Regions from separate parts of the Nonomuraea sp. NPDC050153 genome, predicted to be linked through region 2. Evidence: riboswitches for the same ligand, from Rfam matches in the RefSeq annotation. Region 2 holds a riboswitch; each other region holds the start of a gene.
What was found. A riboswitch is a leader RNA that binds a small molecule or an ion and turns the genes downstream of it on or off. The one in region 2 is predicted to bind thiamine pyrophosphate.
Positions count from the first base shown of each region.

Region 1: it holds a riboswitch for thiamine pyrophosphate, as region 2 does, so the genes downstream of both, ACIBQ1_RS30635 (purine-cytosine permease family protein) here and thiO (glycine oxidase ThiO) in region 2, are expected to answer to the same signal.
Region 3: it holds a riboswitch for thiamine pyrophosphate, as region 2 does, so the genes downstream of both, ACIBQ1_RS50060 (Acg family FMN-binding oxidoreductase) here and thiO (glycine oxidase ThiO) in region 2, are expected to answer to the same signal.

Region 1 is NZ_JBITJQ010000014.1:23,855-27,452, forward strand. Features, by position in the region: gene ACIBQ1_RS30620 (Fpg/Nei family DNA glycosylase) at 1-662, shown strand, start outside; gene ACIBQ1_RS30625 (winged helix-turn-helix transcriptional regulator) at 659-1,078, shown strand; gene ACIBQ1_RS30630 (rhodanese-like domain-containing protein) at 1,075-1,398, shown strand; TPP riboswitch at 1,463-1,580, shown strand; gene ACIBQ1_RS30635 (purine-cytosine permease family protein) at 1,570-2,901, shown strand; gene ACIBQ1_RS30640 (methylated-DNA--[protein]-cysteine S-methyltransferase) at 2,858-3,439, opposite strand; gene ACIBQ1_RS30645 (ATP-binding protein) at 3,535-3,598, shown strand, end outside.
Region 2 is NZ_JBITJQ010000001.1:122,555-126,152, reverse strand. Features, by position in the region: gene ACIBQ1_RS00650 (Rv2175c family DNA-binding protein) at 1-133, opposite strand, end outside; gene ACIBQ1_RS00645 (NAD(P)/FAD-dependent oxidoreductase) at 164-1,333, opposite strand; TPP riboswitch at 1,388-1,505, shown strand; gene thiO (glycine oxidase ThiO) at 1,495-2,610, shown strand; gene thiS (sulfur carrier protein ThiS) at 2,607-2,807, shown strand; gene ACIBQ1_RS00630 (thiazole synthase) at 2,800-3,555, shown strand.
Region 3 is NZ_JBITJQ010000035.1:66,356-69,953, reverse strand. Features, by position in the region: gene ACIBQ1_RS50065 (MerR family transcriptional regulator) at 33-437, shown strand; gene ACIBQ1_RS50060 (Acg family FMN-binding oxidoreductase) at 490-1,467, opposite strand; TPP riboswitch at 1,610-1,727, opposite strand; gene ACIBQ1_RS50055 (adenosylhomocysteinase) at 1,832-2,983, opposite strand; gene ACIBQ1_RS50050 (HAD family hydrolase) at 3,001-3,598, opposite strand, start outside.

The DNA.
Region 1 (3,598 bases), on a different contig from region 2:
CCCGGGCGGGGTGGCTGCGCTGGCGCGACGACCTGTCGGGCGCCAAGCCGGTGCGCCCGGGCAAGGGCCCGCTCGCCGTACGCGTCCGGCTGGCGCCCGATGAGGAGGGCCTGGCGCCCGGGTTCGAGCTGACGGAGGCGGGGACGCAGAAGCGCCTTGCCGTCTATGTCACCAAAAATCCGGACGAGGTCCCCGGCATCGCCGCCCTCGGCCCCGACCCCCTCGACGAGTCCTTCACCGTCGACGCGCTCAAACGCATCCTGGGCGGCAGCCGCACCCAGATCAAGGGGCTGCTGCGCGACCAGAAGATCATCGCCGGCATCGGGAACGCGTACTCGGACGAGGTGCTGCACGCGGCGAAGATGTCCCCGTTCAAGATCGCGGCCACGCTGACGGACGCGCAGATCGCCGACCTGCACGAGGCCATCGTCACCACCCTGGGGGAGGCGGTGGAGCGGGCGCACGGGCTGGCGGCCAAGGACCTCAAGGCGGAGAAGAAGTCGGGGCTGCGGGTCCACAACCGCACGGGGCAGCCGTGCGACGTCTGCGGCGACACGATCCGGGAGGTGTCCTTCGCGGACTCCTCGCTGCAGTACTGCCCCACCTGCCAGACCGGCGGCAAGCCCCTCGCCGACCGCCGCCTGTCCCGCCTTCTCAAATGAAGTCCGAGGAAGAAGGCACTTCGGAACCGCTCGACGACTACGACGTGCGGCAGTGGGACACCCGCGAGGACTGCGAGGTGCGCCAGATCCTCGACCGCATCGCCGACAAGTGGTCGCTGCTCGTGATCGCCCTGCTCGACTGCCAGAGCCTGCGCTTCACCCAGCTCCGCCGCGAGATCGACGGCGTCAGCCAGCGCATGCTCAGCGTGACCCTGCGCCAGCTCGAACGCGACGGTCTCGTCAGCCGTAAGGTCCACCCCGTCGTGCCGCCCAGGGTGGACTACGCGCTCACGCCGCTCGGCCGCACGCTGCACGAGACCATCAAGTCGCTGGTCACCTGGACGGAGGCGCACCAGGAGGAGATCGCCGCGGCGCGTGCGGCCTACGACGCCAGGCGCGAGATGATGGAGTCATGACCGTTCCTGAGATAGAGGCCAGTGCCGTTCCCGCAGACGCTTACCTGCTCGACGTCCGTGAGCAGGACGAATGGGTCGCTGGGCACGCCCCGGAGGCCGTGCACATCCCCATGACCCAGATTCAAGGGCGGGTCGAGGAGGTGCCCGGCGACCGCACGGTCTACGTCGTCTGCCGGGTGGGCGGCCGGTCCCTGCAGGTCGCGGCCTGGCTCAACCAGCTGGGGCGCGACGCCGTCAACGTCGGCGGCGGCATGCAGTCGTGGGAGTTCGCGCGCCGCCCGATGGTCAGCGAGACCGGGCGGCAGCCGTTCGTGGCGTGAAATCTTGGTGAAGGCCCCACTGTGGCGGTTTCGCCGTCATTAAGGCATGATGAGGGCGCCAACTGCAGATTGTCGCGGGAGCTCGGGGTTTCGCCGGGCTGAGAGGGCAGCCACAGATCCGCTGCCGACCGCCTGAACCTGTCCGGGTAATGCCGGCGTAGGGAGTGCGCGATGACGCATGTCGTCGACGAAGTTCCGCTGACTCTTGAAGGCCGGCCGCCGAAGACCCTGGGCGTGCTCGACCAGGGCGCGCTCTGGGCGAACCTCGGAGTCAGCCTCCTGGGCTTCTCCGGGGCGTCCCTCCTGCTCAACCCCTTGGACAACGCTCCGCTCAGCCTGGCCGCCGCGCTCCTGGCGACCGTGGTCGGCAGCCTGATCGGCACCGCCATGGTGGGCCTGTCCGCCGTGCCCGGCACCCGGACGGGGCAGCCCGCGATGGTGCTGCTGCGGGGCCTGTTCGGGGCGAAGATCTCGTACGTCCCCACGATCCTGAACATCGTCCAGATGCTCGGCTGGGCCGCGTTCGAGCTGTGGGTGATCGCCAAGGCGGCCAGCGCGATCTTCGGCGCCGTGCCGTACCAGGCGTGGGTGATCGCGGCGGGGGTGCTGACCACGGCGCTCACGATCTGGCCGCTCGGGTCCGTCAGGCTGCTGCGGCGGTACGTCACCATCGGCGTGGTCGTGTCGATGGTGTGGTTCGCCTGGTTCTTCCTGACCAGGGCGCCCGCGCACACCGGCGGGTCCTGGACGGCGTTCGCCCCGGCCGTGGACTACGTGATCGCGCTGTCGGTGTCGTGGGTGCCGATGGCGGCCGACTTCGCCCGGCACTCCAGGTCGAGCAGGGCCGCGTTCACCGGCGTGGTCGGCGGCTACACGCTGGCTCAGGTGGCCTGCCTGGGCCTGGGCGTGTTCGCGGTGGCCCTGGCGGGGGCGGACAAGGTGGCGGCCGATCCGACGTCGGTGTTCGGCCCGTTCGTGGCGGTGCCGCTGGGCGCGCTGTTCTTCGCGATCCTGGTGCTGCGTGAGACCGACCAGTCGTTCGCCAACGTCTACTCCACCACGGTCTCGCTGCAGAACCTGATGCCGCGGGTGGACCGGCGCGTCTTCTCCATCGCCATCGGCGTGCTGAGCGTCGCTATCGCCCTGGTCGTGGACGTCAACTCGTACGGGGCGTTCCTGGGGGTGATCGGGGCGATCTTCGTGCCGATGTTCGCGGTGCTGGCAGTGGACTACTTCGTGCTCGGCGGCTCGCGCGGCTGGAACACCGCGGAGGACGCGCCCTCACGCTGGTCGAGGCTGGTGCCGTGGGCCCTCGGCTTCGTGGCGTACTGGCTGGCGACCGCCACGCCCCCGGACACGCCGTGGGGGGCCTTCTGGCAGTCGGTCCGCGAGGCCATCGGCTTCACCCGGCAGCCGTGGATGAACGGGGCGCTCGGCGCGGCCATCGTCGCCGCGCTGGTCACCCTGCTGATCGGCTGGTCGACGCGCGCTTTTCGACGTTGAGCAGGTGCTGCTTGGCCGCCGCGCCGCCCGCGTAGTCGCCGAGCGCGCCGTCCTCGCGCACCACCCGGTGGCACGGCACGATCACGCTCACCGGGTTGGAGGCCAGCGCGTTGCCGATCGCCCGCAGCGCGCGCGGCCGGCCGATGCTCGCGCCGATCTCCTCCAGCGTCGTGGTGGTGCCGTACGGGACCGCGATCGTCTTCTGCAGCACCGTACGGGCGAAAGACGTCGCCAGCACGAGATCGACGGGCGTGGTGAACGCGCGCAGGCGGCCGGAGAAGTAGGCGTCCAACTCTCTGCGCACCGGGTCGAGCCGGCTCGGGTCCGGCCCGATGAACGTGCCCACATGCCTTGTGACCAGCTCGTACACGGCGTTTTCCGGCTCGAAGCTGCACGCCGCGACCCCCTTGCCGGTCACCGCGAGCACCAGCCTGCCGACGGCCCCGTCATAGGTGCCGAACGCGACGTCAGGATGCGTCTCACCTCGATAGGTGCTGGAGGTCACACGCAACAGGGCATCGAGATCGCCGCTCGACATGCCACCACCCTCCCCACCCGCCGAGAATCACCGTGCCCGCAGCGTATCGGACGGATCGCCCGACGCACTCACCACGCCACGTGCACTATGGAGTAGTGGGGGACGAATGGGCCGGTAGTGACGACGAGATCGCTCGTGCTGCCCTCGCCGGTTCGCCCA
Region 2 (3,598 bases):
GCTTGTGGTCCTTGAGGAGTTGCTTGGCCCGCCCGATCGAAAGGTCGAGGCGCGAGGCCACTTCGGGGAGAGTGAGCCACTCGTCGACGAGCTGGTCGGTCTCCCGGTCGATCTGTGCAACAGAAAGCGTCACGAAACCACAACTACCACATGCCGTGCTTGCTCAAACAACACAATCCCGTAGGGAGACTTCTGGATCTACCAGGCGTTCCACGTCGAGACGGTGTCCGGCGCCGATGATTCTACGCCCCTGTACGAGGTCCCGCGGCCGGTCCACGGCGAGCACCGCTGCGGGAACGTCGTCGGCCGTGAGCCAGACGGCCGACCACTTGCCCTCGGGCTCGCCGCGATAGATCAGCCGTTCCCCTGCCAAATGATGACCGGCGTATTGCACCATATGTCCGAACTGCTCCGACCAGAAGTACGGAACGGGATCGTACGCGACGTCCTCGCCCAGCAGGCTCGCGGCGGCCACTTCCGGGGCGTTGAGCGCGGTGTCCCAGTGCTCGACCCTGAGCCTGGTCTGCCAGCGACGCGACCACCAGGCGGCGCAGTCGCCGACGGCCACCGTGTTCGGGAGGGAGGCGCGCAGGTGCTCGTCCACGACGACGCCGTTGTGCAGGTCGATGTCGGCGCCGGTGAGCCATTCGACGGCCGGGCGCACGCCGATGCCCGTGACCACCACGTGGGCGTCCACGAACTCGCCGCCCACCAGCCGCACGCCGCCCTCGTCCACGGAGTCGACCATGGTGTCGAGCCGCAGGTCGATGCCGTCGTACCAGCGCTCGGTGCGAGCCCCGATCCCGGCGCCGACCGCCGCGGCGAGCGGCGCCGGGCCGGCCTCGATCACGGTCACCGCGCACCCGGCGCGGCGGGCGGCCGTGGCCACCTCCGCGCCGATCCAGCCGGCGCCGATGACCGCGACGCGGGCGCCGGGGACGAGCATGGCCCTGAGCTCGTGGGCGTCGTCGAGCGTGCGCAGCACGTGCTGCGGGCCGTCGCCGGGCAGCCTGATCGGCTCGGCGCCGGTGGCGATGACCAGCCCGTCGTAGCCGATCTCGCCCTCGGTCGTCTCGACGACCCCCTCCCGCAGCGCCTTGGCGCTGACCCCGGGCTGGAACTCCACGTCGATCGCGGCCAGGTCGGTGTCGACGAAGCTGGTGTCGGCGTCGCCGAACAGCACGGCCTTGGACAGGGGCGGACGGTCGTAGGGGCGATGCCGCTCCTCCCCGATCAGCGTGACCCTCCCCTCGAACCCCCGCGTGCGCAGCGCCTCCACGGTGCGCACTCCGGCCAGCCCAGCTCCCACCACCACGACTCGGTTCACGTTCATGACCCTAACGTGGGGCGGTGTCGGGGCGTCGCAGCGAGGCCGTAGGCTGGAGGACGTAAGACGCGCGGGAGTCCGGCCGTGACCGGGCTGAGAGGAAGGCTGCCATCGGGCCTTCGACCGCAAGACACCTGATCCGGATCATGCCGGCGAAGGGAGCGCGGATGGATGTGATCGTGGGCGGCGGGGTCGTCGGGCTCTCCGCGGCCTGGCGGCTGGCCCGCGCGGGGCGGCCCGTCACCCTGGTGGACCCGGCCCCCGCCTCGGGGGCCTCGCACGCGGCGGCGGGGATGCTGGCGCCGATCAGCGAGGTCACCTACACCGAGGCGCCGCTGCTGCGGCTCGGGGTGGCGTCGCTGCGCCGCTGGCCGGCCTTCGCCGCCGAGCTGGCCGCCGACGCGGGGCTGGCCGGCCCCGAGGCCCTGGACCTGCGCTCCGAGGGGACGCTCGACGTGGCGTTCGGGGCGGACGACCTGGCCGCGCTGGACGAGCTGGCCGCGTACCTGGAGAAGCTGGAGCTGCCCGTCGAGCGGCTGACCGGCCGCGAGTGCCGCCGCCTGGAGCCCATGCTGGCCCCCTCGGCGCGGGGCGGGCTGCTGGCCCCCGGCGACTCCTGGGTGGACCCGCGCCGCGTGACGGCGGCGCTGCTGGCCGCGCTCGACCGGCAGGGAGTCCCGCTGGTACGGGCCCGGGTGGGCGAGCTGCTGCGCGACGGCGCCCGGGTCACGGGGGTACGCCTGGAGCCGCCCGGCGGCGACGGCCGGCGATCCGAGCTGCCGGCGGAGCGGGTGATCCTGGCGGCCGGGGCGTGGAGCGCCGGGCTGGCCGAGGTGCCGGTGCGGCCGGTGAAGGGGCAGATCATGCGGTTGCGCTCGCCGCAGCCACTGCTCACGCGGTGCGTGCGCGGCACCGTCCACGGCACGCCGGTCTATCTCGTCCCCCGGGGTGACGGCGAGCTGGTGGTCGGGGCGACGCAGGAGGAGATGGGCTTCGACACCAGGGTGACCGCGGGCGGGCTCTACGAGCTGCTGCGGGACGCCAGGGAGCTGGTGCCGGGCGTCACCGAGCTGGAGGTCGCCGACGTGGTGGCCGGGCTGCGTCCGGGTACGCCGGACAACCTGCCGCTCATCGGCCCGAGCCGCACCCCGGGGCTGACGCTGGCCACCGGTCACCACCGGGGCGGCGTGCTCCTGGCGCCGCTCACGGCGGACATCCTGCTGGGCGAAGAGGGCGAGCTGGCGGCGTTGTGCACGCCTGGGAGATTTCGGGAAATTTCATGATTGTGACGATCAACGGGGCCTCGCACGAGGTGACCGACGGCATGACCGTGGCGCAGGCCGTACGCACATTGACCACGGCCACCACCGGGGTGGCCGTGGCCGTCAACGACGAGGTGGTCACGCGGAGCTCGTGGGAGACGACGGCGCTCAGCGACCGTGACCGGGTGGAGGTTCTGACGGCGGTGCAAGGTGGATGAACTGATCATCGCCGGGGAGAAGTTCTCCTCCCGGCTCATCATGGGGACCGGCGGCGCGCCCTCGCTCGACGTGCTCGACCAGGCGCTGGCCGCGTCCGGCACCGAGCTGACCACGGTGGCCATGCGGCGGCTCGACCCGAGCGCCCCCGGGTCCGTCCTGGACGTGCTGCGCGAGCGGGACATCAAGGTGCTCCCCAACACGGCGGGCTGCTTCACCGCGGGCGAGGCCGTGCTGACGGCGCGGCTGGCCAGGGAGGCGCTCGGCACGAACTGGGTCAAGCTGGAGGTCATCGCCGACGAGCGGACGCTGCTGCCCGACCCGATCGAGACGTTCGACGCCGCGGAGCGGCTGGTGGCCGACGGGTTCGTGGTGCTGCCGTACATCGGGGACGACCCCGCGCTGGCGCGGCGGCTGGAGCAGGTGGGCTGCGCGGCCGTCATGCCGCTGGGCGCGCCGATCGGCTCGGGCCTCGGCATCCGCAACCCGCACAACATCGAGCTGATCGTGGAGGCCGCGTCCGTGCCGGTGGTGCTCGACGCGGGCATCGGCACGGCCAGCGACGCCGCGCTGGCGATGGAGCTGGGCTGCGACGCCGTGCTGCTGGCCACCGCGGTCACCAGGGCGCAGCGGCCCGATCTCATGGCGGCCGCGATGAAGGGGGCCGTGGCGGCGGGACGGCTGGCGCGGCTGGCGGGCCGCATCCCGCGCAGGCGCTACGCCGAGGCCTCCTCGCCGATGACGCCGTGACCTGAGTGGTGCGCGAGGAGCTGGGACGTTCCAACGGGAACGT
Region 3 (3,598 bases), on a different contig from region 2:
TCATACCGGTATGAAGGTCAAGGGGGAGCGACATGCTGATCGGCGAGTTGAGCCGGCAGACCGGGATTAACACGCATCAGCTGCGTTACTACGAGGCCCAGGGCTTGCTGGAGCCCGGCCGCGGCGCCAACGGCTACCGCGAGTACGGCGACGACGCCGTCCTGACCGTGGCCCAGATCCGGAGGCTGCTCGAAGCCGGGCTGTCGACCCAGGAGATCGCGTACCTGCTGCCCTGCGCCACCGGCACGGCCCCCGACCTGGAGCCCTGCCCCGAGCTCCTGGACACCCTGCGAGCGCGCCTGCACGGCCTGGACGAGCACATCGACACGCTCGCCCGCTCCCGCCAGGCCCTCCACGACTACATCGAGACCACCGAACAGCGGGTGTCGGAGTATTACCGGGGATGCGAGATCGAGGAACTCCGTCCCATGAGCTGAGCGAGCGCGTCGGCCAGGCCCTCGTCCGTGGCGTCGGCCGCGGTGCCGGTTCTCACATCACGACCTCGGACAGGTTGCGGCGGACCGACGGTTTGTCGTCGAAGGTGACGCCGAGCCGCATGATCATCTGCGGGTACTCGTCCGAGCAGAGCTCGTGCCGCAGGAACTCGCGCAGCAGGTCCATCTCCAGCGCCTGGGTGTGGAAGGCGGCGCTGACCCCGTACGCGGAGGCGTGCAGCAGGATGTGCTGCAGCGCCTGCCCGGCGTCGATCCACTCCCGGCGGCTGTCGCCCCGCGTGGTGAGCAGCGCCACGACCCCGACGGACGCCGCCGCTCGCTGGTCGGCCTGGCTGCCCCAGTCGTGCTGCCAGGCGTAGTCACGCTGCGGGAAGTCCGGATCGGTCCGTACGGCCTGACGCGGGTAGCCCTCCGCCGGAACCCCGTCCCTGCGGCTGCTGCCGGGCGGCTGCCCCCAGCGGATCATCTCCAGGGTGAAGCGACGGTTCTGCGCCTGCACGCCCTGCGCGGCCTGGGTGAGCGAGGCGACGACCCGCAACGCCTCCGGGGAGCGGATGGGCGTCAGCTTGGCGCCGTGCTCCATGGCCGCGCGGACCAGCCGCTCGACCAGTTCGTCCGGCACCGGCACCTCGGCGAAGCCCGCCCGGTGGGTGCGACGGCACTCGATCTCACCGCCGAGAGCCTTGGTCGCCTCGTCGGTATGCGTCTCGCCGCCCGGCTTGAGCGTGGCGAGCAACGACGGGCGGTCCGGGTCCGGCAGGGTGCGCACCTCCGGCTCGAAGCCCTCGCACCGCATCGCCGTACGCATGTTGAACAGGGCAGCACCGCAACTGATCAGCAGTTCCCGGCCCGAGGCGTCGCCGGCGCGCAGCCTCCGGTCCGGGTCGGCCCGCAGGCTGATCTCCTCCCCGGACACCGAGAACGTCCAGGGCTGCGTGTTGTGCACGGACGGCGCCCAGCGCGCCGCCTCCAGCGCCACACCGAGCGCGTGCTTCACCGAGAGAACGGCCATGACACCCACCTCCGCCTCCAGCGCATCACGCCCGGGACGGTTCCGGTCAGGGTCGAAGGTCCCCGGCCGCCAGGGCCGTCGGCCCTCTGCCGTGGGAGTCTGCTGGGGGGAGTCTGCTGGGGGGAGTCGCAGCACATGGCGAAGACCTGTGAGGCGCTCTCCCTTCGCCGGCATGGTCCGGATCAGGTGGCTAGGGGTCGCCGGTTCGTCCTTCGACTCTCCGGCCTCTCAGCCTTTCCTTCGCTCCCCCGAAGAGGCTCTCGGGTCGGGCTCCCTCGCTCGTCTCACAGGCCTAATAACAACTTCTCGCCGCCCGGATCGCCCCGCCAGGGACGAAAGTCCTTCACTTTCGGGACCAATGGCCCTAGCCAATCCGGTTGGCAAGGGTCACGTAGGCGTGCGCCACCTTCGCGTCGATGTCACGGGGGACGGGGACGACGCACTGATCGACCGGTACGAGCCCGCCTGCGATGGACTCCAGACAGCGTGCCTGGAGCGTGAATCCGAGATCCATCGATTCCACCGAGTTTCCCAGCGGGCGCGGGCCGGAGAGGTTGACCATGTGCCCGCCGGTGAGCACGTGAACGCGCCTCCCGTCGCCGAGGACGAGGCTCGTGACGCCTTCCGTCGGCTCCGCGGAGCCGACCACGTCGGGATGGCCCAGGAGGTCGGCCATGTCGATCTCCCACGGGACATGACCGGCGTTGGCCAGGATCGCGCCGTCGGACAGCAGGCGGAGGTCGGCTCCGGTGAGGACGCGCGCGGCGCCGGTGACGGTCACGACGAGCTCGGCGGACGAGATCGCCCGCTCCCGCTCCGGCACCGCGAAGCCGTCGAGCAGCGCGTTGAGCCGCCGTACCGGATCCGTGTCGAGCACGGAGACGAGGGCACGGGCGCGGCCGAAGTTGCCGGCGACGCCGCGTCCGCAGGGTCCGTAGCCGACGACCGTGACCCGGAGCCCGTTCGTGGCCCGGTTGGTGATGCGCATGAAGGACTCGAGCACGCTCTGGCCCACCGCATGCTCGTTCTCGGCGAACTGCTTGATCGGGCTGTCGTTGATCACCAGGAGCGGCCGCGCGATGCGGTCGCGCAGCGGCAGCAGTCTCGCCCGCCCCGAGGTGGTCTCCTCGGTCCCGCCCAGCAGCGAATCGTACGGCTCCTCCAGGAACCGGGCGAACAGCTCCCCGCCGTTGTCGAGGATGAGATCCGGCCGGCAGGCGAGGACCTCGCGCAGGTGGGCCGCGTGGATCTCCGGGTCGCCGGTGCGCTCGCCGACGACGTTGACGCCTTGGTCCCTCAGCACGGCCACCGTCTCCTGCTGGGTGGTCATCAGGTTGCCGGTGGCGACGATCTGCGCCCCGCCCTGCCGCAGCGTGAGGAGGAGGGTGGCGGTCTTCGGCTCCAGATGGATGGCCGCGCCGATCGTCAGGCCGGCAAACGGACGGGTCCGGGCGAATTCCTCGGCGGTCTCGGCCAGCAGGCGGCAGCTGCCGAGCACCCACTCCATCCGCGCCATGAGCTCCTCCGGTCTCGTCAGCCGATCGTTCTCCTGAGCAGGATGGCGTGGATCAGGGAGGCCACGCCATCGTCGTCGTTGCTGGGGAGCAGGATCCGGGCGGCCGCCTTGACCTCGGGGTGCGCGTTGGCGACGGCCGCGGGCAGCCCGGCCTTCCTGAGCATGGGGAGGTCGTTGGGCATGTCCCCCACCGCGGCCGTGGCGGCAAGGGGGACTCTCCGGTGCGCGGCCGCCCATCGCAGGGCCTCGCCCTTGTTCGCGCGCTCCGGCGAGATCTCCAGGAAGTGCATGGTCGAGAAGGTCGCCCGGACTCCGGTGACCGTCCCGAACGCGTCGGCGAGCTGGGGCGCCGAGAGCCCAGGGTGAGCCACGAGCACCTTGACCACCCGGTTGCCGCGGGTGACCCGGCCGATGAGGTCGGCCGACACGTCATGGGGCCAGCAGCCGGGCACCAGGTCCGCGAAGCCGGGTTGCAGGACGAGCTCGCGCTCCGTGTCGATGCCCAGGACCGCGCCCCGGACGGACCGTCCGGCCCAGGCGAAGACCTGCTCGACCTGGCCGGCGGTGAAGCAGTGGTCGAACAGCACCCGGCCGGCGCGGGTGTCCCACATCACC